Regions from separate parts of the Thalassospira sp. B30-1 genome, predicted to be linked through region 3. Evidence: predicted binding sites of a transcription regulator. Region 3 holds the regulator's gene; each other region holds the start of a gene.

Region 1 (8,197 bases), 190 kb from region 3:
GCCCCGGGATCATGCGGAAGACGTCGGCCTGCGCACCGTATTTCAGTTTCGTCTGGAAACCGACCATGTTGTATAGCGTGCCCAAAGCATTGTCCTGGCGCAGTTGCACGATGGCGCGTGGCTTACGGGTCGGATCATGCGGATTGGTCAGACCAACCGGCTTCATCGGGCCGTGACGAAGGGTTTCGCGGCCACGTTCAGCCATGACTTCAATCGGCAGGCAACCATCGAAATAGGGAGTATCTTTTTCCCATTCCTTGAATTCGGTTTTATCACCTTCGATCAGGGCGTCGATGAAGGCGTTGTATTGCTCTTCATTCATCGGACAATTGATATAGTCCTTACCATCGCCCTTGTCGTAACGCGACTGGAACCATGCCTTGTCAAAGTCGATGCTTTCCTTATAGATGATCGGGGCAATCGCATCGAAGAAGGCAAGGCTTTCCTCGCCGGTGGTCTTGCGAATGTCTTCGGCCAGTGCGCTTGAGGTCAGCGGGCCGGTTGCGATGATTGTGCTTTCCCATTCGACCGGTGGCAGGCCATCGATTTCGCCACGCTCCATGGTGACCAGAGGATGATTCATCAGCGCATCGGTTACCGCCTGCGAGAAACCTTCGCGATCAACAGCAAGAGCGGCACCGGCGGGAACCTTGTGCGCGTCCGCACAGCGAATGATCAGTGACCCGGCACGGCGCATTTCATCATGGATCAGGCCGACCGCGTTATATTCCTTGTCGTCAGACCGAAACGAGTTGGAACAGACCAGTTCGGCACATTTGTCCGTGTGATGTGCGTCGGTCGGTCGGGTAGGGCGCATTTCGTGCAGGATAACCGGAATGCCGGCCTCTGCCAGTTGCCATGCGGCTTCGCTACCGGCAAGACCGGCGCCGATAATATGAACAGGTTTGACCGTGCTCACGGTTGCGAACTCCTCAGCAAAAACAGAATTAAACTTTCTGGCACACACATAGCGGTGCAGGAGGCCTGATTTCAAGTGAATTGCGCCATTTCGCTGCTGCATATCACTTATGTGACCGTAAATTATTCACAAACCACCTGTTGCTGCGTCGCTGATACCAGACACATCCATCACAAGGACGGCATCATGAGCTATCCGCATCGACCCTATGGTTACGATCCGGCCCATTGCCCTGTGATGGGGCTTGTTCCAATCCGGCGATCCAGACAGAGCACGACGATTGATTGTTTGCCTGATGGAAATGGCGGTGATGGTGCGACAGACGGAGATGATAACATATCTGCGCGCAAAACTGCCGCCTCTACCATCGGACGGATTGCCTTTCCATTTGGTGATATCGGCGCCAACAAGTTTGGCAGCAGTGATGTTGAAAACATGATTGATTATGTTGTCGCCACCCGCCAGGGATGGCGCGCATCGCTTGTCATGCGGTCGTTTTTGCGCTGGTGGCGCAAGGATGAAGGGCTCGATGCCGATGCCCAAATGCGCAAAACGTCAGATGCAATCGTCATGTTGCTGGCGCTCAATCAAGGGCGGGACGGATTTGTGCATGGTTATCTGTCTGATCTGGCGGGCGGGCACGAACAGCTTGATAACACACAGCGGGCTTTTTTCCGTTCGCTTCGGGTGGCAGCAATTGCGCTGGCGCTTTCGCCGATATTGCTGGTCGTGTCGGTGATACTGTTTTTGCACGTCGACCAGATCGTCAGCGCTGGGCACGGCAAACTGTTCGGGTTCAGTTATGATTTGTTGTTCTTTGTCGGCAGTTTCGGTGCGATCGGGGCACTGGTAAGCATGATGATGCGGTTGGGTAAGGATGTCGACTGGGCGGAAATGGAACCGGCGTCGGTTTTTTTCAATTTTCTGTTTCGACCCTGCCTTGGTTTTTGCTTCGCCCTGATAGTATTACTGGCACTGCGCGCCGGTATTCTGCCGATCCCGCTGGATCAGTTACACAATATTTCCGACATGGATCAGATCGGAACGATTTCTGGTGCTGGGCAACAGATTTCCATCGTGCTGGTGCTGGCATTCCTGTCAGGCTTTAGCGAGCGGCTAAGCTCTGCTCTTGTCAAACGGGTCGAAGATCGGGTCGAAGCGGGCTAGGTGCCCGCTTCGCTTTAAGGCATTACTTCAGGCCGAGATGGCGTTTAAGGTATTTACCGGTATAGCTTTCCTCGTTGGCCATGATGGCCTCTGGTGTGCCGCAACCAACCAGCTTGCCGCCGCCATCACCACCCTCGGGACCGATATCAATGATCCAGTCGGCAGTTTTTATGACATCAAGGTTATGTTCGATCACAACCACCGTGTTGCCCTGATCGACAATGGTGTGCAACACTTCCAGAAGCTTGCGGATATCATGGAAATGAAGCCCGGTGGTTGGTTCATCAAGGATGTAAAGCGTGCGGCCAGTGGCCCGCTTTGACAGTTCCTTGGCAAGCTTCACGCGCTGCGCTTCACCACCCGAAAGGGTCGTTGCCTGCTGACCGAGATGGATGTAGCTCAATCCGACCTGTTTTAAGGTTTCCATCTTGTCGCGAATGGATGGAACGGCCTTGAAGAAATCGGCACCTTCTTCGACTGTCATATCAAGAATGTCAGATATCGATTTGCCTTTAAATGATATTTCCAGAGTTTCACGATTGTATCGCTTACCCTTGCACTGATCACAGGTAACGTAAACATCAGGCAGGAAGTGCATTTCGATCTTGATCACGCCATCGCCCTGACAGGCTTCACAACGCCCACCCTTGACGTTGAACGAGAAACGGCCGGGCTTATAGCCACGTGTTTTGGCTTCGGGCAGTTGCGCGAACCAGTCACGGATCGGGGTGAAGGCCCCGGTATAGGTGACCGGGTTCGAACGTGGGGTGCGGCCAATCGGGCTTTGGTCGATATCGATGATTTTGTCGATATGTTCAATGCCGGTGATGGTGTCATGGGCACCGGGATGATTGCGCGCATTATGCATCCGCTTGGCAAGCGCCTTATACAGCGTTTCAATGACAAGGCTGGATTTTCCGCCCCCCGAGACACCTGTAACGCAGATGAATTTACCAAGCGGGAATTTGGCATCGACATTTTGCAGGTTGTTGGCGCGTGCACCCTTGATCGCAATCGATTTGCCATTACCCTTGCGGCGTTCCTTGGGAACGGCGATCTGTTCAACCCCGACAAGATACTTTCCGGTCAGGCTGTTCGGGTTCTGCTGGATCTGTTCGGGTGTGCCTTCGGCAACAATACGACCGCCATGGATACCGGCACCAGGGCCCATATCAACGACGTAATCGGCGGCACGAATGGCGTCTTCGTCATGTTCAACAACAAGCACGGTGTTGCCCAGATCGCGGAGACGTTTCAGGGTCTCAAGCAAGCGGTCATTGTCACGCTGATGCAGGCCAATGGAAGGTTCATCCAGAACATACAAGACCCCGGTCAGGCCGGATCCGATTTGCGACGCCAGCCGGATACGCTGGCTTTCGCCACCTGAAAGTGTGCCAGATGTACGCGACATCGACAGATAATCCAGCCCGACATCCCGCAGGAAACGCAGGCGATCATTGATTTCGCGCAGGATGCGTCGCGCGATTTCGGTTTCTTTTTCGTTCAGTTTGCCTTCAAGCGCCTGGAACCAATCGGCGGCTTTGCCAATCGAAAGGTCGGTAATTTCCGAAATCGTACATTTGTCGATCTTTACGGCCAGTGCCTCGGGTTTCAGGCGATGGCCTTCGCAGGTCGGGCAGCTTGAAACCGTCTGGTATTTCGAAAGTTCATCGCGTGCCCACTGGCTGTCGGTTTCACGCCAACGACGCGACATGTTGGGAATGACGCCTTCGAACGGTCGGGCAACCTTGTAGCTGCGCGAACCGTCATCGTAGGTCACCGTGACGTCTTCATCACCTGAACCATACAGAATGATGTCCTGCGCTGTTTTCGGAAGCTTTTCCCATGCGACATTGGTCTTGAAGCCGAAATGCTTGGCGACCGCCCGTAGGGTTTGAAGATAATATTTCGATGTGGTGCTGGCCCACGGCGCAACAGCGCCGTCGTCAAGGCTTTTGCCTTCATCCGGGACGACCAGTTCCGGGTCGAATTCCATCTGGGTGCCAAGACCATCGCAAGCCGGGCAGGCGCCAAACGGGTTGTTGAACGAAAACAGGCGTGGCTCGATTTCTTCTATCGTAAAGCCGGAAACCGGGCAGGCGAACTTTGCCGAGAACACGGTTGTTTCGCCGGTTTTGGCATCTTCGGTCAGGACGATACCGTCTGTCAGTTCAAGGGCGGTTTCAAAACTGTCGGCAAGGCGGGTTGCAATCCCTTCCTTGACGATCAGACGGTCAACCACGACCGAGATATCGTGCTTGAGTTTTTTGTTCAGTTCAGGTGCTTCGTCGATGTCATACATTTCGCCATCAATCTTGACGCGCTGGAACCCGCGTGTGCGAAGGTCACGCAGTTCCTTTTTGTATTCACCCTTACGCCCCCGAACGAACGGTGCCAGCAGATAAAGCCGCGTGCCTTCGGGCATTTCCATAACGCGGTCAACCATCTGCGATACGGTCTGGCTGACAATCGGAAGGCCGGTTGCCGGAGAATACGGGATGCCAACGCGCGCCCAGAGAAGACGCATATAGTCATAAATTTCGGTAACCGTTCCCACAGTCGAGCGCGGGTTGCGCGATGTTGTTTTCTGTTCGATGGAAATGGCAGGAGACAGGCCATCGATATATTCCACATCGGGTTTTTGCATCAATTCAAGGAATTGACGTGCATACGCTGACAGGCTTTCGACATAACGACGCTGTCCTTCGGCATAAATCGTATCGAACGCCAGCGAACTTTTGCCTGACCCTGACAGACCAGTGATGACCACCAGAGCATCGCGGGGCAGTTCAACATCGATATTTTGCAGATTATGTTCTTTCGCACCGCGAACCGAAATTTTCGTCAGCATGTCGGGCCTTTTGTTCCTGTAATGTTCGGAAAAGGTATAGAGGAGCCAAACCTGATACGCAAGCGCACCCCTGACAGTTCCTGTCAGTATCTGTCAGGAGTAGTTTATTTTTGCAGTGGCGCAAGATTGCACACGAAAAAACCCGCCGGAAAAACCGGCGGGTTGAACATGCTTTTGCAATCCTAAAGGATCACCCTTTGGTAACCGACCGGCCGGTTGCGCCAAGATCCTTGAAAGCTTCTTCGAGGCGGGCCGCCATCGAGAGTTCGGCTTCGCGGACCCATACGCGCGGGTCGTACTGTTTTTTGTAGGGCTGATCGGTATCCGGATCGACCTGATATTTGAAAGCACGTGCATTGGCTTCGACATATTCGCCAACCGGGCGCGAATAGGCGAACTGGGTATCGGTATCGATATTCATCTTGAAGACGCCATAGCCGACTGCTTCTTCGATTTTTTCTTTTTCCGAACCCGAACCGCCATGGAACACGAAGTCCAGCGGACGGTCGCCAAGATTATGCTTTTCCGAAACGTATTTCTGGGATTCCAGAAGGATTTCCGGACGAAGTTTGACGTTGCCAGGCTTATAAACACCGTGAACGTTACCGAATGCCGCCGCGACCGAGAAATGGCCTAGCGGAGCAAGACGGCGATAGGCTTCTTCGACTTCTTCTGGGCGGGTATAAAGGCGCGGATCAATTTCCTCGACACTGGTGTCAAGGTCATGGCCGATACCGTCTTCTTCGCCGCCGGTCACGCCCAGTTCGATTTCCAGGCTCATTTCGATTTTTGACATGCGTTTGAGGAACTCTTCGCAGGTCGACAGGTTGTCTTCGAGCGGTTCCTCGGACAGGTCCAGCATGTGGGAGCTATAAAGCGCCTTGCCGGTCTCGGCATAGGCCTTTTCGCTCCATTTCAGCATTTCATCGACCCACGGAACGAATTTCCGGTTTGCGTGGTCGGTATGCATGACGACAGCAACACCATAATACTCAGCCATCAGCTGGGCATGGCGTGCAGCCGAAACAGCGCCCACAACACGTGCAGCTGCTGCGTCCTTGATGCCCTTGCCGGCAAAGAACTGTGCACCGCCATTCGAAAGCTGAATGATGATGTCAGAACCGGCATTTGCAGCGGCTTCAAGGGCGGCATTCATCGTGCTGGACGATGTGATATTGACGGCGGGAAGGGCGTAACCGTCCTGCTTACAGGCAGCGACAAGGTCACGATAGGCAGAACCGGTAACAACACCGGGTTTAACGGAAGGCATGTGGGTACTCCTCCTGGGGGTCAGAGTATTATTGTTTCCCCCGTGCGTACCGACTGATCCGCAGCGAGGGCAATCCGTAAGGAGCCCAATGCATCTTCCATATGCTGCGTAAGGTCAAGGTTTTCCGTTATAGACTTTCGGAAAAATTGCTGTTCACGCAGACACAGGCCGTCATGATCGGGCTCGTCGTCTGTGCGGATGATTTCGTCAGATTGTGTAAATTTTCCGGCAGCATCTGTGGCAGCATGGTGAAGCTTTAAGGCATTCGTTTTTGTGTGGGTGTCGATATCGGCTGAACCGGCACCTTTTTCTTCAACATCGGTGATGGAAACACAGCCTTTCGGTCCGATCACATCTTTGACGAAAAAGGCGGTTTCGCTGATCATTGGTCCCCAACCGGCCTCGTACCAGCCAACTGATCCGTCATCAAAGCGCACCTGCAACTGACCATAGTTATACATTTCAGGTGCAACTTCATCAGACAGGCGTACGCCGATGGCGCTGACCGATACCGGTTTTGCGCCGGTCATCAGACACATCATGTCAAGATAATGCACACCACAATCGACAATCGGTGAAACACTGTTGAGCAACCGTTTATGGGTTTCCCAGAAAGCACCGCTGCTTTGTTGGTTCAGGTTCATGCGCATGACGAGCGGCTTGCCTAGTGTCTTTGCAACTTCAACGAACTTTGCCCAAGACGGATGATGGCGCAGGATATAGCCGATCACCAGTTTGCGACCGTGCTTTTTGGCTGCATTGACCACACGTTCGGCATCCTCGGCAGTAGCTGCCAATGGCTTTTCAATAAAGACATGCGCCCCGGCTTCGAATGCGGCGATGGCAAAATCAGCATGGGTTTCGGTATATGTGTTGATCGAAACTGCATCAGGTTTTGTTGCCGCCAGCGCAGTATGAAAATCGGTAAATTGCGGGTAGGCGGCAAAACCATCCGGAAGGTTTTCTGCCGGGATTTCGGAACGGGCACACAGTCCGACGATTTCGTACCCGTCAAGCGCGTGATAGGCCTTGGCATGCGATAATCCCATATTGCCAAGACCGACGACAAGAATACGAACAGGCTTCATGTTGTGCCTCCTGATAAGTTTCTAATGCTTTGTTGTATTGAGATTATTCTACGCCTTTGATCCAGCTCCGTGTGACGTTGTAATCGTCATCAAACAGGATCATGTCGGCCTGATAGCCCGGTGCGATGTGTCCCATGACATCGTCAAGTTTCAGGAACGCGGCCGGATACAGGGACGCCATGCGAAGCGCTTCGCCAAGATCGATGCCGACCATTTCGACGCAATTCTTAACCGCGGCGATCATGTCGAGGTCCGATCCGGCCAATGTACCATCAGCCAGCGCGCAGCGACCATCGGTGGCCATGATCTCCTCGCCACCCAGAACAAAGCGTTTTTCGTCAGCCCCGACTGTTGGCATGGCGTCGGTCACCAGCATGATCTTGCCTTTGGCCTTGGCGTGAATGGCAACCTTCAGAACGGCTGGATGCACATGATAGCCATCAGCGATCAATCCGCACCAGGTGCTGTCATCGGCCATCGCCGCACCGGCAACACCGGGTTCACGGTGGGTCATCGGGCTCATGGCATTAAACAAATGCGTGAAGCCGCGCATGCCTTCGGCAATGGCAGCCTGTACGTGGTTATAAGTGCCCGCAGTGTGACCGGCGCAAACCAGAACGCCACGATCAGCCAGCTTTTTAATTGTGCCTTTGGCGGCCTTTTCCGGGGCCATGGTCACCAGGATACGGCCATTGGGAAGGCGGGTCAGAAGATCAATCGCGTCATCTTCCATCGGGCGGATGATGTTCGCGTCATGCACGCCTTTGCGTTCGGCATTCAGATACGGGCCTTCCAGATGGATGCCGACAATGCCCGGCACATCCTGACTGATCGCATCGGTGACGGCCGTTATCGCGGCTTCCATTTTATCGCGGTGATCGGTGATCAGGGTCGGCAGCATG
Region 2 (8,197 bases), 500 kb from region 3:
TGCTGCCCAATCACGCACCATTGGTGATTGCCGAACAGTTCGGCACCCTTGATGCGCTTTATCCCGGCCGTATCGATCTTGGCATCGGGCGCGCACCGGGAACCGACCAACGCACCGCCGCCGCCCTTCGCCGTGATATGCACGGGACCGAGGAACGCTTTATCCAGGACGTGCTTCAGGTCCAGCAATTCCTTGCCCCCCTTGAAGGCAATCCGCCAATCCGCGCCGTTCCGGGTTATGGTTCCGAAGTCCCGATGTGGCTTCTGGGCAGCAGCCTGTTTTCCGCTGATCTGGCCGCACGCCTTGGCCTGCCCTTTGCCTTTGCGTCACATTTTGCGCCCGATATGCTGATGGATGCGCTGTCGCTGTATCGCCACCGGTTCGAACCCAGCAAACAGCTTGATAAACCCTATGCGATTGCCGCGATGGGCTTCTTTGCCGCCGATACCGACGAGGAAGGCGAATTTATTGCCACCTCCATGCAGCAGCAATTCCTGAACTTGCGGCGCGGTTCGCCGGGCCAATTGCCCAAACCGGTCAAATCGATGGATGACATCTGGAACCGGGTGGAAAAGGCCGGGGTCGATCATGCCATGCGCTGTGCCGCAATCGGCTCGCGCGACACGGTTCGCAAAAAGCTGCGCGACTTCATCTATATGACCAAGGCCGATGAAATCATGGTCACTGCCAATATCTTTGATCACGCAGCACGGCTGAAATCATTCTCGATTGCCGCAGAACTGCGCGACGAACTTGAAACCGAACAAACCGCGCAAAACTGCGCCTGAAACAATTAGTCAGACAATCACCGGGCTCGACTGAAACCAGCCGGGCCCGGTTTTGTATTTCATCATACGAAATGCCATAACTGTTTTCTTGCGCTTGCAGAAGCACTGGGACAAGATGTCGGCCCGGTTGGAAAATCAACCGCAACACATTGTTCCAAAAGGTTTTGGCTCGCCCCCATGACAGACTTCCTTCTGGCTGCCCTGCCAATCGCCACCATTCTGTTTCTGATGATCAAGGCAAACTGGGGCGCGGCACGCGCCGGCGCGGCCGCATGGTTTGTCACCGTTGCCATCGCCATGATCGCGTTTGGTGCGCCGACCGATATGGTGATCATCGCCCAGGCCAAGGGCGTCATGCTGGCGCTTTACATTCTTTATATCGTCTGGGCCGCCCTGATCCTTTATTTCGCAGCCGAAGAAGCCGGGGCCATCAAAACCATCGGGCGGGCCATCCGCCAGCTAACCGATGATCGCCCGCTGCAATTGCTGATCCTTGGTTATGTGTTTGCCACCTTCCTGCAGGGCGTTGCCGGGTTCGGTGTGCCGATTGCGGTCATCGCACCGCTTTTGCTCGGCATGGGGTTCTCGCCCGTCATCGCCGTTGCCGCCCCGATGATCGGCCATAGCTGGTCGGTGCTGTTTGGCAATATGGCAACCTCGTTCGAGGCCCTGATCGGCGTGACCGGCATTCCCGGTACCGAACTGACGCATTATTCCGCCATTCTGCTTGGCCTGTCGGGCTTTACCTGCGGGGCGGCGGTTCTGTGGCTCGATGGTGGTTTTCGCACCGTGCGTCGCCGGATCGTGCCACTGGTACTGATTGCCGGTGTCATGGGTGTCGTTCAATATCTGATGGCGAATTACGGCGTCTGGACGCTGGGCGGGCTGACCGCCGGGATTGCCGGGCTTGTCACCTCGATCATCGTCACCCGGTTCTGGAAACCCCATCCCGATGACGTCACCGAACCAAACGGGGATGACGACCATCACCACATGCCTTTGATCGAGGCATTGACCCCTTACCTCGTTTTCATGGTGATTGTCGGTCTGGCAACCTTTGTCCCCCAGGTCGAGGATTTCCTGTCCGGTCTTCGCCTGACCTTCGATTTCCCGGCAATCTCAACCGATCTTGGCTGGAATATCGATGCCGAAAGCGCCAAACCGATTGCTATTTTCGGCCATCCCGGCGCGTTGCTGCTTTATACCGCCGCCATCAGCTTTGCCTTTTTCAAAATCCGCGGACGCTATGACAACGGCATTGCCAGACGCATCTGGCAACGCACGGTCAAAAGCGGCCTTCCGACCAGCATCGGCATGGTGCCGGTCATCGGCCTTGCCATCATCATGGATCATGCCGGCATGACCTATGCCCTGGCCGAAGGCGGGGCTGCGCTGTTTTCCGGCTCCTTTGCCATCGCCTATCCGGTGGTGGCCCCGGCCATCGGGGCCTTGGGTGCCTTCATGACCGGCAGCACGAATAATTCCAACGTGGTCTTTGGCATGTTCCAGCGCCACACCGCCGAACTTTCGGGCATTTCAACCGCCCTTGTTCTGGCCGCACAGGCAACCGGTGCATCACTTGGCAGCATGCTGGCCCCGTCAAAAATTCTGGTCGGCTGTTCGACGGTCGGGCTTTCGGGCAAGGAAGGACCGGTATTATCGGTCGTGCTGAAAACCGGTGTGCTTCTGACCGCCCTTTGCGGCTTCATGGCGCTGGGCCTGTTGCTGATTGCGATGATCGGGGGTTAAGACCATGAAAAACAAACTGTTCAATCCGGTCTTTCTGTTTCTGGCGTCCCTGATCCTGCCGCTGGTCGCGTTCGAAGCCTTGATCAACGAAGATGCCGCACTTTCCGGTATCCTGTCAGGCATCCCGGTTGACATCCCTGTGGGCGGCATTCTGTTTGGCCTGTTTGCGGCCGTCATGGCGCTGATTGCCATCAAAAAGTAATGCGATCCCGGCCCGATATCAGGGCCGGAACATCGCAAGCTTGATCCCGAACGCAATAAACACGCTGCCGGTCACGGCCTTTAACGCCCGCTGGAACGATCCGCTGCGCGCCACGCCTGTCAGGCGCGATAACAGAATGATCATCGCCGAAAACCAGATGACATTGATGCTGGCATGCACGCAAACCAGCATGAAGGCCGATGCAATCGCCCCGTCACCGACCGGAATGAATTGCGGAAATGCCGCAAGATAGAAAATCGATACCTTGGGGTTAAGCGCATTGGTCAGAAACCCTTCGCCATACGCCACCAGAAGCGTCCTGCGGCGTTTGGCCGGGGCCACTTCGGCAACGGTTTTAACCCCGCGCCACGCCTCGCGCAGCGCCTTGAACCCGACCCAGCAAAGATATGCCGCACCGGCAATCTTCACCATCATGAACAATTGTGCCGACTGCACGAGGATCACCGAAATCCCTAAAATCGACAATGTGCCATGCAGGTAAAAGGCGGTCACGAAACCGGCAACATTGGCAAAACCTGCCGCACGGCCCGATGTCGGAACTGTTTTGGCAATCAGAACGCCATTGGGGCCCGGCGACATCACCAGAAGGGCGGTGACAAGCGTAAAGCTGACAAACTGTGTCCAATCCATCGGAATGGCTCCATAAAAAGGGTGGCCACGAAACTATAGATGGATTGTAAAAACCGGCAAGCGCGCGATTGTACCGATACATGACAATCGAAAAGGCAATTTAAAAGGTCGACAAAAAGACGGGGCTCAATAGTCCGCTTTTGCGCACCTCGCACTGTTTCCTATCCATAAAACGCAATGGATATCCACTTCGCGCAGGAAAATATCGCATCCCTGCCGTTGCTGTGGCGACCCATGCGCAAATCCCCTAATCCTCGGACTTCCATTTCATGAACTGGCTTAACTGCCGATCTGACTGATGCGCAAAATGCCAACGATTTCTCCTGCCGCGCATAAGCCAGATCAAAATGATTGAAGACAAAAATGAAAAAATATGCGGTTGGATTTGTCTGTAGCTGCGCCGTCGCTTTTGCGCCATCCGCGCATGCTCAGGACGCAGATGGCGGCAACAAATGGGGACCGCATATCGACCTTGAAGGCAAGGCCGGCACCGACCGCAACCTTGGTGAAACCGATCTGTTCATTCCGCTATGGCAGGATGACGATACCCTGGCCTTTGCCAATATCCGCGCGCGGATGGATGATGCCAACAGTCACGAAGGCAATTTCGGTGTCGGCATTCGCCAGATGCTTGATAGCGGCTGGAATATTGGCGGCTATGGCTATTTTGATCGCCGCCACAGCGCGTATGACAACAAATTCAATCAGGTGACTTTCGGGGCCGAAGCCCTTTCGCTTGACTGGGATTTTCGCGCCAATGCCTATATGCCGGTCGGCAGGACAAGCTATATGGAAGACAGCCTGAGCACGGCGGATTTTTCCGGCACCACGATCATGTACCGTCAGGGCGAAGAACGCGCCCTTCGCGGTTTTGATGCCGAAATCGGCTGGCGCGCGCCATTGTTTGAAGCCACGGCACCACAACAATTGCGCCTTTACGCAGGCGGCTATCGCTTTACCGAAGACGATGTGGACACGCTACAGGGACCTCGCGGGCGGCTTGACCTGACCTTTGATGAAATACCGTTCCTGTGGGAAGGCTCACGCTTTTCGCTGGGGGCTGAAATCCAGCATGACGACCCGCGCGGCACACAAAGCTTTGCCAGCTTCCGCCTGCGCATTCCGCTTCAGGATTTTGGCGATAATCCCAAACCGCGCCTGAACGCTATCGAACGCCGCATGACCGATCCGATCATACGCGACATTGATATCGTCAGTCAGGCCGGGCAATTCACCACGGCAGAGGAAATAACAAGCACAGCCAACGGCAACACCATCACACTTGTCAGCAGTGCAACAACATCAAGTGCCGACCTCGCCACGACCATCTCATCCGCCGGTGCCAATTCGACCGTGATCCTGAATGGCAGCTTTGCCAATGTGAACAGCCGCCTTGATGTGCAAAATGGTCAAACCATCATGGGGGCTGGCGACCTCAACGTTCAAACACCTTCCGGTCGCACCGTGACCATTACCACACCGGGTGCCAGCCTAAGCGGCGAAGGATCCTCTCCGGTCGGTTTCGGCAGTCCAAGCCATATTTTCAACATGGCCAGCAACAGCCGCCTTGTCGGCGTTACCGTCTCAACCTCCGACACGCAGGCAACCGCAGCAGTGCGGATTAACGGCGTGAATAACGTCGAAATCATCAATAGCACATTGACCAGCAACGCCACGGGCAACACGTCCTTTGGCATACAGGTTATCGGAAACGCGCAAAACACCGTCATTCGCGGCAATACAATCACATCCACCAGTAACGATACCTTTGCCTATGCCCTGTCAGTCATCGGATCAGACAACCTCGTCTTCGAGAACAACACACTCAATATCAGCGGGGCGACAAACAACCACCTGATTTTCTTTAACCTGAACAATACGAATCTCTCCGGCTCCGGCAACAGCGGCAATGTAAGCACATGCAATGTCGGTGGCGGGACAAACACCGGCTCCATCAGTTTCACGACAGCAACGCCGACCTGCCCTTAATCAGGAATGCTGTTGATAACCGGATGATGTCATGCCAACGGTCTGCCGCTGTCCGCGTTGATATCGGGGGGGGGCAACCTGGCTACAACGTATTTCGCTTGAATGTTCCTATTTTGTTCTATAATTTGAGCATATGCGAAACATCATCGAACCAACACCCGATCACATCGAAACCGCCCAACCGGGCGAAGGCTGGATCAATCCGGATTTTGATCCGGATCTGCTGCCCGCGCGCCGGCAAAAGGGCCGCGGGGCGGTATCGAACATTGATGGCCGATTTGAACGCCATATCCATCAGGCGGTCGATGATGGCTGGATGAACAGCCTGATGGAAGATCAGGACGCGCCGCGCATCCGCACCACCCTTGGCATTGATGGCGCGCGCAGCGTGATTACCAGAAATCAAAGCCCCGATGTGCCGTTTGACCGTTCGATCAATCCCTATCGCGGCTGTGAACATGGCTGCATCTATTGCTTTGCCAGGCCAACCCACGCTTATCTGGGCCTGTCGCCGGGCTTGGATTTTGAAACAAAACTGTTCTGGAAACCCGACGCCCCGACCCTTTTGCGCAAACAGCTCGCCGCCAAAAGCTACATGCCCGCCCCGATTGTCATTGGCACCAGCACCGATCCCTATCAGCCGGTAGACCGTGAAAAACAGCTGACCCGCTCAATCATCAGGGTGCTTGGCGATTGCCAGCATCCCTTTTCGATCATCACCAAGGGCGCACTTGTCACCCGCGACATTGATCTGATCGCACCAATGGCCGCCAGAAACCGCGCGTCGGTCGCAATATCGGTCACAAGCCTTGATCACAGATTATCCAACCTTCTCGAACCGCGTGCCTCCGCCCCGCACCGTCGGCTTGATGCCATTCGCAAACTTGCCGATGCCGGTATCCCGGTCACGGTCCTGTGCGCGCCGATCATTCCCGGCCTGAATGACATGGAAATCGAAAATCTGGTTGCCGCGGTGCGTGACGCCGGGGCAACGTCGGTATCGCACATCGTCGTCCGCCTGCCGCTTGAAATCGCCGACCTGTTCGAAGAGTGGCTCGAAGCCAATTATCCTGATCGCAAGGCAAAGGTCATGTCGCTGATCCGCCAGATGCGCGACGGCGAACGCTATCAGTCCGAATTTGGCACCCGCATGCGCGGCACCGGCCCGATTGCCGACCTGATCGCCAGACGGTTTGATGCCGCACGCAAAAAACACGGCATGACCGGCCGGTCGCTCAACCTTGATTGCAGCGGCTTTGTCCGCCCCAGCGCGAACGGGCAAATGTCGCTGTTCTGAAATCACCAGCAACATCGCCCTCCTCACACCCAAGCCTTGCTCGCGCGACCGGCGGGCACCAACCCGATCACTCCGCCCCGGTCACTCCGCCACAATCACTCTGCACGACGGATCAGCATCGTTCTCTGACCGCCAACGGTAAGGCGCAATACTTCGCCATCATCAAACGCGTAACTCAGGATATGATGATCAGGATCCACAATCTGTTTGTCCTCGATCATGACAGCACCATTTGCGACCAGCGCGCTCGCTGCAGCAATGGTATCGGCAAACCCCGCCATCAGAATAAGCGGCACCACCCCGATCCCGTCTTTCAGGGCATTGGGCGTGAAATCAAGTGTCGGCATGCGATCCGCAAGGGAGATATGGGTCATTTTCCGGTTTCCTTGTTGGTGGGGCCACCTCGGGCAAACCGGTTTATGGAAAAAACAAAGGCCGCCCTGGGGCAGCCGGTCTTGGTTTAATTTACAAACACATCAACAGGCGCCGCGCTATGTGCACGACGTAAAATAGGCGTTCTGATGTGTAACAATGTTTTCCATCTTCAAATCATTACGTACCTTATGCTGTCAGGTCAAGCCTGATTGCAGCAGCTTTATCCGTCCGAATGCCAACCGGCAGATGCAGTTGCTGTGAACAGCCCACCGGGGCACCAGTTCAATGCTGCACACAGCAAAACACCCGCCCGGGCAAAGCCGTTAGGCGGGTGTTGTTGATCAGCCGGATAATGGCGGTTTATCCCACCACCCGGTACCGGGCGTGTGGGGCGGGGCTTGCCGTAATCGACGGATCGATCTTCGGCAAAACCCCGCCTTCCTCCGCGCCTGTATATTCTGTCAAATCCTTGCTTTGGGCGTCGGTGTCGTTCATCGCCATCATGCGCGCGCTTTCAAAAAAGCGAAGACCGCGCTTTTCAAGAACATAAAGCGTTTCCGCCCCCCACGGCCCGGACCAGACCAGCCCCGAGAGGGTTTCCATTTCGCGTTCGATCCGGGTCGGTGAAATCGGCCGACCAAGGCATGTGGTCAGCAAAAACGAAAGTTCCGCTGCCGTCACGCCGTCTTCGCAGCATTCCTCGGCCAGAACCGCCATCACGGCCATTGTCACCACCCGAAGAGAAACCTTGCCGGTTTCAATCCCCGGAAAGCGGCTTTGCTGCAGGCTGACGATATCATTGGCGATGCGATCAACGCCCCCACGGATCACATATCGCCCACGCCAGACCCTGCAGCTTGCCCGTACTTCCCATTCCCGCATTTTGTCCCCGCCTGTTTTCTTGTCCCACGTCAATAATGATACATTACCAATACATAACGTCAACCATTTTATCGGCTTTTTGTATCATTTAATACAGGCGTCACGAAACCACTGATATCCGGTTCCGGTCGCGGCAAATCCCCCGTCCTCGTCGACCGGTTCGATATAGCCCCGCGTGATTGCGGTATGAAAATCGCGACCGAAATTCTTTGGCATGCGCAGATGTTCCTGCCGCCGCAGCAACCGCCGGATATCGTCGCGCGT
Region 3 (8,197 bases):
AACAGCGTGATCAACGGTCTTTATCCGCAAACCGCGGCCAACTGATCCCGATCAGAAATGGGGGCGGCCTTTCATCGGGCCGCCCTTTTTCGTTAAACTCTGCGCTGCCTCATACCGCCCACCCCTAATCGACCAAAATTGGACAGACCATGGAAATCAAACCGGATTTCAACAGTTTCAAGCAGAACTACAATAACGGCATTTCACAGGTTCTCTGGACCTCGCTGACCGCTGATCTTGATACGCCCGTCTCGGCGTTTCTCAAGATCGCCGAAGGCATGCCCAACACCTATCTGCTTGAATCTGTCGAAGGCGGTGCCGTGCGCGGACGCTATTCATTCCTTGGCCTGCGCCCCGATCTGATCTGGCGCTGCTTTGGCCAAAAGGCAGAACTGAATCGTCGCGCCCTTGCCGATGCCGATGCGTTCGAAGATGAACCCGATGCACCGCTTGAAAGCCTCAAAAAGCTGATCGCCGAAAGCCACATCGCCCTGCCCGACAATCTGCCACCCATGAGCGCCGGTCTTGTCGGCTATATGGGTTATGACACCGTACGCCTGATGGAAAAGCTGCCCGATAGCAACCCGGATGAACTCGGCGTCCCTGACGGCATCTTTATCCGCCCGACGGTCACCGCAAGCTTCGATACCATCGCCGATACCGTTACCGTCGTAACCCCGGTCCGCCCCGAAACAGGCATAGATGCCGATGCGGCCTATGATCTGGCCTGTGCGCGCCTCAATGATGTCGTCCAGCAGTTCCAGCGCAACCTGTTCCTTGATCGCCGGTCCAAATCCGCCCCCGATACCCTGCCCGACCCAAAGGTCAGCGTCGACGAGGCCGGTTTTCACAAAATGGTCGATCAGGCCAAGGAATATATCCGCGCGGGCGATATCTTTCAGGTCGTGCTCTCGCAACGCTACACGCTGCCCTATCAATTGCCGCCCTTCGCCTTTTACCGCGCCCTTCGCCGGATCAATCCGTCACCTTTTATGTTTTATCTTGATATCGGCGGGTTTCAGGTTGTCGGCGCCAGCCCGGAAATCCTTGTCCGCCTGCGCGACGGCGAAGTCACCATTCGCCCGATTGCCGGAACGCGTCGGCGCGGCAAGACACCCGATGACGACAAGGTCATGGCCCAGGACCTGCTTGATGATCCCAAGGAACGTTCGGAACATCTGATGCTGCTTGACCTTGGGCGCAATGATGTCGGCCGTGTGTCCAAGCCCGGTACGGTGCGCGTCACCGACCGCGAACAGATCGAATACTATTCCCATGTCATGCATATCGTCTCGAACGTCGTTGGTCAGATCGACGACAAATATGATGCGATGGACGCGCTCAAGGCCGGTTTCCCTGCCGGAACGGTATCGGGCGCGCCAAAGGTCCGCGCCATGGAAATCATCGATGAACTGGAATCGGTCCGACGCGGCATTTATGCAGGTTGTATCGGCTATATCTCCGCCGATGGATCGATGGATACCTGCATCGCGCTGCGCACTGCGGTCATCAAGGACGAACAGATTCATATCCAGGCCGGTGCCGGGATTGTCGTAGACAGCAAACCGGAACTCGAACACAAGGAATGCCAGAACAAGGCAGGCGCGCTTATGGCCGCCGCCCGCGAAGCCCATCGCTTCGCCTGATTTCCTGCATTTTGGAACAAAAGAACAAGGCCCGCTTCATCTGCGGGCCTTGTTCTTTATCAACCTGTCGCACTCGGACTTGTTCGTCGCAGGATGTCGGTCACCGGCACCAGAACAAATCCCTTCGCCTGAATGGCGGGAATCCATTTTTGCAGGGCCTCCAGCGTCAGGTCACGCGGATGGCCAATCGCAATCGCAAATCCCTGATTGATTGCAACCTTTTCCGTCCGCGCCAGCATTTCGGCAATTTTGGTGGCATCATCGGCGTCATCAATGAACACGTCGCGCTCAAGCGCCGGGACATCATATTGGCGTGCCATCGAAAATCCGACCGACTTGGCACTGGTTTTGGAATCAAGGAACAGAAGCCCGCGTGATTTCATCACCTCCATCACCACCTGCATGCGTTCCGGGTCGGATGTGAATTTGCTGCCCATGTGATTATTCACACCGACATAGCCATAAAACCGGTCCAGCATCCAGGTCATCTCGCCCAATATCTTGTCGCGGTCAAATCCGGTGCGCAACGCATGCGGACCTGGATCGACCAATGCCGACGACGGCTCCATCGGCATATGAAGCATCACTTCATGCCCCCGCCCGCGCGCATCATTCACCTGACGCTGAAGGTCGCGCGCATAGGGCAGATAGGAAATCGTCACCGGTCCCGGCAACTCGATGGTGCGTGCGGTGCGCGGCTGATCAAGGCCCGCATCATCAATCACAATCGCGATAACCGGTGCGGTTCCCGTATCAGGGGTAAGGGCTGCGAATTTCTGCCATGGCGGCGGACCATCACTATGCGCGCCCCCGCTGATCCCGCCGGTATCGGGCGACACGGCAGGTTCAGGCGACTTTGTGACCGGTGCCTTCTGCGGTTGTCTGGTTTCGGGCGCAGTTTTTTCACCCGGCACACGTTCACCGACCATATATCCGGTCCGGTCGCGATTGCCGTTGCTTTCGCTGAAATCATAATTGCGGCTTTCCGGTACCGGGGCCGGTGCTGGCGTATATTCCGGTTCTGAATTGGCGGCCCGTTCGCCAAGATCACGCGACGCGCGATCCAGCTCAAGCATACTGCCTGCTGCAATGAATGCCGAAATGGTGCCCGCCACAATCGCACCGCCCAGCATGAAACGGCCAATGCCGCCCGATTTCCTCTTCGGTGCAGCCTTGCTACGGCCTGTTTTTCGCGGTGCCGCTTTTTTCTTTTTGGCGGGTTGTGCCCGGCGTGCCACGCTCTGGTCTCCAGTCTCGTTTGCTGGGTCGTGTTACCCATATGGTGATTATACGCCAATTATCGCGGCTTGTGTTTGGAAGCTTTTAAACCCGATCAGGTTAGCACCCTGTTAAAGCCGCAAACAAAGACCGCAAACAATGGCAGGAAAATGGTTTTTGCAATCGCTTGACGTAGCGGCAATGCCGTTTATTCTCTGCCCGATCTGATATTCACAGCCCGGCGCCACGATGTATCTCCTCATCGATAATTACGACAGCTTCACATTCAATCTGTGGCACTATCTGCGCGAACTCGGTCCCGAGGTCGACGTCCGCCGCAATGATGAAATCTCGGTTGATGATGCGCTGGCTTTAAAGCCCGAAGGCATCGTGATCTCGCCCGGTCCCTGCGATCCGGATCGCGCGGGTATCTGTCTTGATCTGATCAGGGCATCGGCGGGCAAGGTTAAGCTGCTTGGCGTCTGCCTTGGTCATCAGGGCATCGGTCAGGCCTTTGGCGGCAATGTCGTGCGCGCGCCCGAATGCATGCATGGCAAAACCGATGCGATGGTGCACGAAGGCAAAAGCGTGTTTAACGGCCTGCCCAGCCCGTTTGAAGCGACCCGTTACCATTCATTGGTTGTTGATCGCGCAACCCTGCCCGATTGCCTTGAAATCACGGCGGAAAACGGGGATGGTCTGATCATGGGGCTGCGTCACAAACAGCATCAGATTCATGGTGTCCAGTTCCATCCCGAAAGCATCGCATCCGAACATGGCCATGCCCTTTTGAAGAATTTTATAGACTTCCCCGGCGCATGAAACCGCACCGGACCGCTAACCGAGGAAACCCGCATGTCGACTGAATATGACCTGAAGCCGATCCTGGCCAAAGTCGCAAATGGCGAAAAACTGAACGAAGAACAGGCCGAACAGGCCTTCGACGTTCTGATGTCCGGTCAGGCAACGCCGTCGCAGATGGGGGCTTTCCTGATGGCGCTGCGCCTGCGCGGTGAAACGGTCGATGAAATCACCGGGGCGGCGCGTGTCATGCGCTCCAAGGCGACCGGCATTATCGCCCCGCCCAATGCGGTTGATACCTGTGGTACTGGTGGCGATGGCAGCGGCACCTTCAATATCTCGACCGGGGCGGCAATCGTTGCGGCGGCCTGCGGCGCCATCGTTGCCAAGCACGGCAACCGCGCGGCGTCGTCAAAATCGGGATCGGCCGATGTTCTGATGGCGCTTGGCGTCAATCTCGATGCCGATATGGCGCTTCTTGAAAAGGCGCTAAAGGAAATCAATCTGTGCTTCATGATGGCAACGCGCCATCACTCGGCCGTGCGTCACGTGATGCCGACCCGCGTTGAAATGGGCACGCGCACGATCTTCAACCTGCTGGGACCGCTGGCCAACCCGGCCAAAACCAAACGCCAGGTCATGGGTGTTTTCGCCCGTGAATGGGTCGAACCGATTGCCCATGTGCTGAACCGCCTTGGTTCCGAACATGCATGGGTTGTCTATGGTCATAGCGGCCTTGATGAAATTTCAACAACCGGCCCGACCTTTGTCGCCGAAGTCAAAAACGGCACGGTTACGACCTTTGAAATCAACCCCGAAGATTACGGCCTTGAAATCGTCACCCTTGATGCGCTTAAAGGCGGCGACGCCCAGACAAACGCGCAGGCCATTCTCGATCTTCTTGCCGGTAAAAAAAGCGCCTATCGCGATATCGTTCTGCTGAATGCCGCAGCCGCCCTTGTGGTGACCGACATCGCAACCGATCTTGCCGATGGCATCGCAAAGGCCCGCACCGCAATCGATTCCGGCAAAGCCGCAGAAACCCTGCAGGCACTTGTCCGCATTTCCAATCAGGGGACCGCAGCGTGAGCGACGTACTCGAACGTATCTGTAACGACAAACGCGATCATATCGCTGCCTGCAAGGCGCGAAAGTCACTTGCCGACCTCGAAACCGCCGCCAGATCGCAATCCGCCCCACGCGGCTTCATTAGGGCGCTTGAAACATCGGTTGCGGATGGTCGTTACGGCCTGATTGCCGAGATTAAAAAGGCATCCCCGTCCAAGGGCCTGATCCGCCCGGATTTCAATCCGCCCGTTCTAGCACAGGCCTATAAGGCCGGTGGGGCAAGTTGCCTGTCGGTCCTGACCGACATCCCCTATTTCCAGGGCGATGACAGCTATCTGATCGCGGCACGTGCCGCCGTTGACCTGCCGGTCCTGCGCAAGGATTTCATGCTTGACCCCTATCAGGTGACCGAAGCCCGGGCGTTGGGTGCCGATTGCATCCTTCTGATCATGGCAGCCCTCGAAGACGCTCAGGCCGCCGAGCTTGAAGACGCAGCAAACAGCCTTGGCATGGATGTCCTGATCGAGGTGCACAACGCCCCGGAACTCGAACGCGCCCTGAAACTGAAATCAAAGCTTCTCGGCGTGAACAACCGCAATCTGAAAACGCTCGAAGTCTCCCTGACCACGACCGAAGAACTCGCTGGTATGGTCGATGACAGCCGGATGCTGGTCGCCGAAAGCGGCCTGTTCACACACGATGACCTCGCCCGCATGGCAAAGGTCGGCGCGCAATGCTTCCTGATCGGCGAAAGCCTGATGCGTCAGGACGACGTAACCGCCGCCACCCGCAATATTCTTGGCCTCGCGGCCTGATACCGTTACAGGATACAGGCATGGCAGACAAACTTTCGCATATCGACGCTGCTGGTAATGCCGTCATGGTCGATATTTCGGCCAAGACCGATACCGCGCGCGTCGCCATCGCAAAGGGCCGTGTCCTGATGTCGGCGGAAACGGCCCGGCTGATTGCCGAACGCGGCCATAAAAAGGGCGACGTTCTTGGCATCGCCCAGCTTGCCGGGATTATGGGGGCCAAGAAAACCGCTGACCTGATCCCGCTTTGCCATCCCCTGCCTCTAACCTCGGCCGAAGTCACGCTGGAACTCGCAACTGACACCGATGCGGTAGATATTGTCGCGACATGCAAAACCACCGGCAAAACCGGGGTGGAAATGGAAGCCCTGACCGCCGTTTCCGTTACCGCACTTACCGTGTTCGATATGTGCAAGGCGGTCGATAAAGCCATGCGGATTACCGATATTCGCGTTGTCCACAAGGAAGGCGGAAAGTCGGGTACTTTCACCGCCGACTGATCCCTGGAAATACCCAAATTTCGTTTCTTGACCGAAAGAATGCCCTTAAACGGTGATTTTTCGGGTTGTGGTGCTTGACGAACAAGCAGAACCAAAGTAGAACATTTATGTATTCGGTTTGTTCTTATTACTGGTTCGGAAAAAATCATGCTGACGCGCAAGCAATACGAATTGCTGGTCTATATCGATAATTACCTTCGCGATCATGGCATCTCGCCCTCTTTTGACGAGATGAAAGAAGCCCTGAGCCTGAAATCCAAATCCGGCATTCATCGCCTGATCACCGGGCTTGAGGAACGCGGTTTTATTCGCCGTCTCGCCCATCGGGCCCGCGCGCTCGAAGTCCTGCGTCTTCCGGATAATAATGATGACGACGCCGCGGAAACGCCCAACAATGTTACCTCTATCGCCTCCGCGCGAAAGGCTGCGCATCGGCCGGCAACCGTGCCTTCGGCCTTTTCGGAATCGGGTGAATCCGTTTCCCTGCCGCTGTTTGGCCGGATTGCGGCGGGTACCCCGATCGAAGCCCTTCGCGATCAGACCACAATGGTGCAGGTCCCGGCAGCGCTTCTGGGAACCGGCGATCACTATGCGCTTGAAGTTTCCGGTGATTCGATGATCGATGCCGGTATTCTCGATGGCGACACCGTCCTGATCCAGCGTTGCGAACAGGCCAATGATGGCTCCATCGTTGTCGCACTGGTCGACGACGCCGAAGCCACTCTGAAACGCCTGAAACGTGGCCGTGGCGAAGTTCTGCTGGAACCGGCCAATGCGCGTTATGAAACGCGCGCGCTGTCGCCTGATCGTGTCCGCATTCAGGGACGTCTGATCGGTTTGCTCCGCCAATACTGATAGAATACCGAATAAACCGAACAAACCGAAAGAAACGCCGTCGGCCTTGCCTGGCGGCGTTTTTTATTTGACCACCCTGCCCCCGATGATAATCCACGGCCAGATGCCGGACGTTTCACGCACGGTTTCGATCACCGGGGCAGCATCGGGCCGCAACGCAACCGAGACGCCCCCCTGCCACCACAACAGGTCATCATCGATGACAGTCACATCCGGCGCACAGATATCACGCGGCATATCGCGTTTCAGGCTGATGATCATATCGCCATGGCGGCATGCATAGAACGGATTGGCAAGATCATTGGCAATGATCACCTGCCGTCCGGCGATCCTGACGGAACAAACCGTTGCGTCGCATTTTTCGATGACATTGCCGGCATCATGATCGGCGATACCAAATCGCGCCATCCAGACCGACTGCTGAAAATCCGAAATGCCTTCGGGCAGGACAAGTTTGTCGCGCACCCTGTCGCGAATTGCCCAGCTTTCCTGATCCCCCGAAACCAGAATATCCGCCGGGCGATACAGGATTTGCGCCGCAATCGCCACGCATAACGGAATGACAGCCAACCGGGCAATCGCGTTCCCCCGCCAGACCAGCCACCAGGCCATCGCCATCATGATGCCGATGGCAAATACGGCACTAAACTGCTCGACATGCCAAAGCCCCCAGGCCTGATCGGCGGCAAGGCTTGCGGTTTCAATCAACAATGTCAGTCCCGGCTTCATCAACCACAATGCCAGTCCCCCGGCTCCGAACGGCATCAGAACAAGCGTCGCCACAATCAGCGGCATCACCCAGAACGCCATCACCGGAATGGCAATCAGGTTGGACACGATCCCGATCATCGAAATCCGCCCGAAATGAAACCCGATGATCGGCGCGGTCACCGCCGTAACCAGCAACCCGGTCATCACCAGCCCGGCAAAAAACAGCCAAAGCCGGAATAGCCATGACCGATCCCCCGACTTGTCAAACCATCGCCTGCCCGGACCATCATAAAACGCCACCAGAACCGACACCGCCGCAAAGGAAAGCTGAAAGCTTGGCCCCAATACCGCATCGGGCCGCAGGATCAGAACAACCAGCGCCGCAAACGCCACCAACCGCAACGATATCGCCCGCCGATCCAGCAGCAACGCAATCCAGACAATCGTCAACGTCACAAAGGCACGCTGCGTCGGCACACTGGCCCCTGACAGGCCAAGATAGATCACGGCTGCTCCCATCGCCCCGATAGCCGCCCATTTCTTGATCGGAAACCGCAGCGCAAGGGCGGGAATGGCCGCCATG

What was found. Region 3 encodes LexA, which represses DNA repair genes until DNA is damaged. Its sites were predicted from a motif close to ATGTTCTANTTTGGTTC; they were not measured.
Region 1: a site for LexA is predicted at 4,948-4,964, ahead of uvrA (excinuclease ABC subunit UvrA). Genes of this name have one in related genera too.
Region 2: a site for LexA is predicted at 5,482-5,498, ahead of IT971_RS08475 (PA0069 family radical SAM protein). Genes of this name have one in related genera too.

Annotation. Positions count from the first base shown of each region.
Region 1 is NZ_CP065232.1:2,066,385-2,074,581, forward strand. It holds gene trmFO (methylenetetrahydrofolate--tRNA-(uracil(54)-C(5))-methyltransferase (FADH(2)-oxidizing) TrmFO) at 1-919, opposite strand, end outside; gene IT971_RS10030 (hypothetical protein) at 1,106-2,086, shown strand; gene uvrA (excinuclease ABC subunit UvrA) at 2,109-4,937, opposite strand; gene fbaA (class II fructose-bisphosphate aldolase) at 5,128-6,207, opposite strand; gene IT971_RS10045 (Gfo/Idh/MocA family protein) at 6,228-7,295, opposite strand; gene nagA (N-acetylglucosamine-6-phosphate deacetylase) at 7,339-8,197, opposite strand, start outside.
Region 2 is NZ_CP065232.1:1,754,243-1,762,439, reverse strand. It holds gene IT971_RS08500 (LLM class flavin-dependent oxidoreductase) at 1-788, shown strand, start outside; gene IT971_RS08495 (L-lactate permease) at 966-2,537, shown strand; gene IT971_RS08490 (hypothetical protein) at 2,542-2,739, shown strand; gene IT971_RS08485 (LysE family translocator) at 2,758-3,390, opposite strand; gene IT971_RS08480 (inverse autotransporter beta domain-containing protein) at 3,754-5,379, shown strand; gene IT971_RS08475 (PA0069 family radical SAM protein) at 5,513-6,676, shown strand; gene IT971_RS08470 (hypothetical protein) at 6,772-7,050, opposite strand; gene IT971_RS08465 (hypothetical protein) at 7,412-7,933, opposite strand; gene IT971_RS08460 (hypothetical protein) at 8,018-8,197, opposite strand, start outside.
Region 3 is NZ_CP065232.1:2,253,557-2,261,753, forward strand. It holds gene IT971_RS10975 (peptidyl-prolyl cis-trans isomerase) at 1-45, shown strand, start outside; gene trpE (anthranilate synthase component I) at 150-1,646, shown strand; gene IT971_RS10985 (divergent polysaccharide deacetylase family protein) at 1,706-2,884, opposite strand; gene IT971_RS10990 (aminodeoxychorismate/anthranilate synthase component II) at 3,114-3,686, shown strand; gene trpD (anthranilate phosphoribosyltransferase) at 3,720-4,754, shown strand; gene trpC (indole-3-glycerol phosphate synthase TrpC) at 4,751-5,548, shown strand; gene moaC (cyclic pyranopterin monophosphate synthase MoaC) at 5,569-6,048, shown strand; gene lexA (transcriptional repressor LexA) at 6,196-6,903, shown strand; gene IT971_RS11015 (ComEC/Rec2 family competence protein) at 6,967-8,197, opposite strand, start outside.